Regions from separate parts of the Clostridium hominis genome, predicted to be linked through region 1. Evidence: predicted binding sites of a transcription regulator. Region 1 holds the regulator's gene; the other holds the start of a gene.
The links. Region 1 encodes Rex, which represses fermentation and respiration genes when NADH is low (regulators of the CRP and FNR family bind a similar motif). Its sites were predicted from a motif close to ATTGTTAANNNNTTAACAAT; they were not measured.
Positions count from the first base shown of each region.

Region 2: the regulator Rex is predicted to act here: its motif matches at 1,904-1,923, upstream of H8S20_RS05130 (flavocytochrome c).

Region 1 is NZ_JACOOO010000047.1:163,794-167,031, forward strand. It holds gene H8S20_RS19485 (heavy metal translocating P-type ATPase) at 1-525, shown strand, start outside; gene H8S20_RS19490 (manganese efflux pump MntP) at 834-1,400, shown strand; gene H8S20_RS19495 (redox-sensing transcriptional repressor Rex) at 1,585-2,244, shown strand; gene H8S20_RS19500 (short-chain-enoyl-CoA hydratase) at 2,598-3,238, shown strand, end outside.
Region 2 is NZ_JACOOO010000005.1:116,104-119,341, forward strand. It holds gene H8S20_RS05120 (DUF1836 domain-containing protein) at 312-824, opposite strand; gene H8S20_RS05125 (DegV family protein) at 845-1,696, opposite strand; gene H8S20_RS05130 (flavocytochrome c) at 1,972-3,238, shown strand, end outside.

The DNA.
Region 1 (3,238 bases):
ACATCTAAGGAAGCAATAGAAACTTTAAAGAATATTGGTATAAAAAATACTGTAATGCTTACAGGTGATAACAGAGTTGTAGCTGATAAGGTTGGAAAGATAATAGGATTAGATCAAGTTTATTCTGAATTATTACCAGCTGATAAAGTAGAGAAGGTTGAAAAGCTAATGAATAGTAAATCTTCAAAAGGTAAGCTTGTTTTCGTTGGTGATGGAATAAATGATGCTCCAGTGCTTGCTAGAGCTGATATAGGAATAGCAATGGGTGGAATTGGATCTGATGCGGCTATAGAAGCTGCAGATGTTGTATTAATGAAGGATGATCCTAAGTCTATAGTTGATGCAATAAAAACAGCAAGAAAAACAAATAAAATTCTTTTGCAAAATATAATTTTTGCACTAGCAATAAAAACTCTAGTTATGATTTTAGTAGCTTTTGGTTTAGGAACTATGTGGGAAGCAGTATTTGCTGATGTAGGAGTTACAATATTAGCAGTAATTAACTCTATTAGATGTCTTAGATAAAAGTTGACAAAGAATTTTACTTTAATTATAATTTAAAAGTCGAGAATATTTAGGCATAAGGGAGTAGCATGCAAGATCACCGCATCTTGTAGCAAAGTCAACATATTGATGTTAACACATCTGGCTTTGCTTTAAATTGTGAGACTTATGTATAACGGATCTGCTACGTTATACATAAGTCTCTATTTTTTTAGGAAAAATAAAATGATATTATTTACTAAAATAAATAAAAATTTGAATGAAAAATGCTATAGAGGTAATAAAGTAATTAAATATTTTATATATAAATTTAAAGTGTGGAGGAGATTATGGATTTATTAAGTTTAATTTTTTTAGCAGTAGGATTAGCTATGGACGCTTTTGCAGTTTCTGTAGCACTAGGGTTAAAGATTCCAGTAAGAGATAAGTGGAAAATAGCATTAAAAGCTGGATTGTTCTTTGGGATAGCACAAGGAGTTATGCCTCTAATTGGATGGATATTAGGAAATGGATTTAGTAGTTATATTGAAAAGTTTGATCACTGGATAGCATTCATACTGTTAGCTATAATTGGTGGAAAAATGATTCATGAAGCTATTCACCCTGATGAAGATAGCGATGATGAAGTAGATACAGGAATGAAAAGAATGTTTATATTAGCGATTGCTACAAGTATAGATGCTTTAGCTGTTGGAGTTAGTTTTGCATTCTTAAATGTAAATATCATAAGTGCTGTATTGATTATAGGGATAATAACACTTGTAACTTCTGCTATAGGTGTTATAATAGGAAAGATATTTGGAGACTTATTCTCTGGGAAGGCTGAAATAATAGGTGGAGTTATATTAATCTTAATAGGATTAAAAATTTTGCTAGAACACCTTGGAATATTTTAAAAAATAATATACACTATTACTTGTTTGATATACAATTTAGAAAAAATATTTACAAAAATAAGTCATCTATATTTATTGAGAGATATAGAATACATATAAAAAGTATGTTATTATATTATCAATGTATAAAAGTAGAGAAAGTGGACTTAATTAAATATAAGATACTTTAAGGAGAATTTAGATTATGGAAAGAAAAAAACATGTTTCTATGGCTGTAATTAAAAGATTGCCTAAATACCATAGATATCTACAAGAGTTAATGGCAAATGATGTAGATAGAATTTCTTCAAAAGAACTTGGAGAAAAAATAGGTTTTACAGCTTCACAAATAAGACAAGATTTAAATAACTTTGGAGATTTCGGGCAACAAGGTTATGGGTACAATGTAAAAGATCTTTATAACCAAATAGGATTAATATTGGGACTAGATACAGAGTACAAAGCCTTGATAGTTGGGGCTGGTAATATAGGTCAGGCAATTGCCAACTATAGATTCTCTAAAGCTGGATTAAATATTAATGCAATTTTTGATGCTAATCCAAAATTACTAGGGATGAAAATTAGAGATATCGAAATAAAAGATATTGATGAATTAGAAAGATATGCAGAAGAAAATCCAACAGATGTAGGAATTATCTGTGTACCAAGAATAAATGCTCAAAAGGTATGTGATATTTTAGTTAAATGTGGAATAAAGGGAATATGGAACTTTGCTCCTGTAGACTTAAAAGTGCCAAGTGATGTAATAGTAGAAAATGTACATCTATCTGAAAGTTTATTAACTTTAATATATTTAATGCATAGTGAAGCAGAATCACATCTAGAAGAAGAGCAAGGTGAATAGTCTTTAGGAAAAGTCTATCTTGGATGTAACTACTAGATATACATATATACTTTCAATATGGTAATAAATTAATGCCACATTGAAAGTATATTTTTTTGTTTATAACATTAATTTATTATATAAAAAATATTATATCCAAAAGTTATGTTAAATTTTAACAAAAAAGTAAAAAGTTATTGAAAAACTCTTTTTAAAGTAATATAATAATCACAGAAGTTAAATTATTCCAACTACTATACTAAAGACGACAAAAAAGTATATTTTTTTAATCATTATTGTTAGAAAATTAACAATAAAATTGTCTTATGCTTTTTTTGATGATGAATTTTGTATAAAAGAGAGGAATGTTGAGAATGCAAGTTGATGTAGAATTAAAAAATGTCATTTTAGAAACTGAAGGTAATTTAGCAACTATTATTATTAATAGACCTAAAGCTTTAAATGCCCTAAATTCAGACACTTTGAGAGAGTTAGACATAGTAATAGATAGTATTGAAAATAATAGTGAGATCTATTGCGTAATAGTAACAGGAGCTGGGCAAAAGGCTTTTGTGGCTGGAGCTGATATTGCAGAAATGAAAGATTTAAATTCAACAGAAGCTGAAGAGTTTGGATTACTTGGTAATAAAGTATTTAGAAGATTAGAGACCTTAGAGAAGCCTGTAATTGCAGCTATACCTGGATTTGCCCTAGGGGGAGGTTGTGAACTTGCTATGGCTTGCGATATAAGAATAGCATCAGAAAAAGCTAGATTTGCACAACCAGAAGCTGGCCTTGGGATAACACCAGGATTTGGAGGAACTCAAAGACTTCCGAGATTAGTAGGAGCAGGAAAAGCTAAGGAGCTTATATATACTTGCGCAATGGTAAATGCTGAAGAAGCTTTAAGAATTGGATTAGTTAATAAAGTGGTACCTGTAGAAAGTTTAATGGATGAAGCTAAGAAAATGGCAAGTTCAATAATTGCAAACGCACCAATAGCAGTTAAGTTATG
Region 2 (3,238 bases), on a different contig from region 1:
TTATCTATATAGTTAATTTTTATTAATAATAATAAAATAAATCAACTCTTTTAACTTCTTTATCTCATGATTCCTCTTATTATAATATTATATACCAATATAATGAAATAATAAACGTTAATTAATTTCTGAATTAAACTTATATCCAACACCCCATACTGTTTTTATAAATATAGGCTTTTACAATCAGCTTCAATTTTATTTCTTAATTTATTTATATGAATAATTATATTATTATCATCAAAAGAGTATTTCTATAACAAAATCCATGATATATCTATCATGGATTTTGTTATTAAGACTATTATATTTTAAACACTATTCTCTAAGTTACTATTCATTTCTGTTAGTTGCATCTGTATATATAGTTTATGAGCAACTGCCATAACTGTCGACCTTACCATTTCACTTTCTAATGTATTTATCGAGGCAGAACTAGGATAAGAAAAATCCCTAGTTATAAAAACAGCTTCTATGGCTTTCTCTGCTTCTGTACAAAAATAATCATAAGCCGTATCTATAGGACAACTCTCTATTTGTACATTTATGAGACTACATATTTCTTGTAAGCTAAATACCTGCTTTAATACGCAAACTACAATTAGATATGCTAAATGCTTTTCATTATACTTTTTATCTTTTGGAGGTGATACCACCTTTTGCTTTACATAATTATTAAGCATTGTTGGCGTTAATATTTTTTCATCTGTATTAACATTTATTGATTTAGCCACATCTTCTAAATATGTAATTACCTGATCTTTATATAAAGGAACACGTGGTAACTCATTGAATCTTGGCAAATGAAATTTAGAACTTTCCATTAGTCCCCCCCTAAAACTTTCTATTTTAATGCTTCATGTTTTCTTATATATTGAATTGCTACACATCCTGGACCACCTTGAGTTGTAAACGCAGGACCTAAAAGTTTAACTTCAATATCAGCATTTTCTATATGACCTAATATAATGTTTTTGGCTTCTTCTGCTAACTCTTCTTTACAAGCGTGTGAAATATATATTTTACAATTTGAATCAACGTTATCTTCTAACATTGTTTCGCAAATTTTTTGTATTGCCTTTTTAAAAGTACGCTTTGTAGTGAACTTAACTAAAGATTTTTTATCTTCTGCAAGAGTCATTACAGGTACTAGCTTTATTAACCCACCAATTTTACCAGCTAATGGTGATAATCTTCCCCCTCTTACTAAATAATCAAAATCATTAGGTATTAAGAAAGATTTGGAGTTTTCTACAGTTTCATTTATCTCTGTAACTATCTCCTTAACCTCAATACCATTTTGAGCTAAAACTACAGCTAAATCAACTAAGTATTTTTGAGGTCCACATAATGTTTGCGAATTAATTACATGAATACGCCCTGGATTTTCATCCATATTTTTCGCCATACATGCTGAGTTATATGTACCTGATAACCCATCAGCCATTGATATATTTATTATTTCATCCTCAGGATATTTGCTGTATATTTCTAATACTTCTCCTATTGACGGCTGAGAAGATGCTGGTATATGTCCTTCATTAATTATCTCTATAAATTTTTCTGTATGAATATCTTCATATTCTTTATATGTATTACTGTTAATAGTTACTGCAAGTGGAGCAATTTCAATTCCTTTAGCTTGTCCATCTTTTTTTGAGTAAAGTGATGATGAGTCTGATACTATTCTAATCATAAATTTCTCTCCATTCAATTTATATTCTATCCTAAGTAATTTTGTCTATCAATCTAATTCATCTAGTTTTAAAAACTATTTGTTTTAGATTAACACCCTAAAACTATTTTGTCAATAAAATTTACATTTTCTTCATAGTATATTCTAATAACATTCAAAACACATAATTATTCTTTAATTCCATTTTTTACTTGACATAACCTTTTCATTGTTATAATATTAACATAACATGTTACGTAACGAGTTATGTTAATATTACATTTAGGGGGACAAAAATGAAAAAAAGATCAATCTTAAGAAGAATTAGTGCTTTGTTATTAAGTACTACAATGCTATTTAGCATTATGGGATGTAAGAATAGTAATTTAGAAACAACTCAATTATCTTTCAAACCTGGTACATATGAAGCATCATCTAAGGCCCACAACGGTGACCTAAAAGTTCAGGTTGAAGTTGATGATACTTCTATAAAATCTGTCACTGTTATCGAACATGGTGAAACTCCAAATGTTTCAGATGCAGCTTTAGAAAAGGTACCTGCAGCTATAGTTACTACTCAAAGTGTGGCTGTAGACATTGTTTCAGGAGCTACTTATACAAGTAATGCTATCATTGAAGCTACAAAAATTGCTTTACAAGAAGCTGGTGGTAACTTAGAGTTACTTAATGTAAAAAAGGAACAAACTGAAAAAGTTGAAGATATTGAAAAAACTGCTGATGTTATAGTTGTTGGTGCTGGTGGTGCTGGTCTGGCAGCTGCAGTAAGCGCTTCGCAAAATGGTGCAAGCGTAATAGTAATAGAAAAGATGCCTAGTGTTGGTGGAAATACAATAATATCTGGTTCAGGATATAATGCAGTTGATCCAAAAAGACAAGAACCATTAGGTATTGAAGATAGTATTGAACTACACTATACTCAAACATATGAAGGTGGAGATAAATTAGGTAATCCTGATTTAATTAGAACCCTTGTTGAAAATGCTTATCCTGCATTAGAGTGGCTTGAATCTCTTGGAATGGAGTATACTGATAATCTAATAACAGTTTTAGGTGGATTATTCCCAAGAGGACATAAACCTGTTAAACCTTTAGGAACTGGGTATGTTGATGCATATATGAATTACATAAATAGTAATGATGTTGAAGTAATGGTAGAAACCAAAGCTGAAGAGCTAATTATTGAAGATGGCATAGTTACTGGAGTAATTGCGTTAGGGGCAAATGGTAATAAAGTAACTTTAAATGCTAATAATGGGGTTATACTAACAACTGGTGGATTTGGTGCTAATGTTGAAATGCGTCAAGAATATAATAAAAAATGGCCTACATTAGATGAAACAATAAAAACTACTAATGCTCCAGGAGCAACTGGTGATGGCTTAATTATGGCCGAAGCTGTTAATGCTAATCTTGTTGGAATGAATGAAATTCAACTTTTACCTATGGGAGATCCAAACACAGGAAGCTTAAGTGGTAAAGTTGGTGTGGGTGTTGCAAGTAATGTTTTCATTAATAAAGAGGGAAATCGTTTTGTTGCAGAGG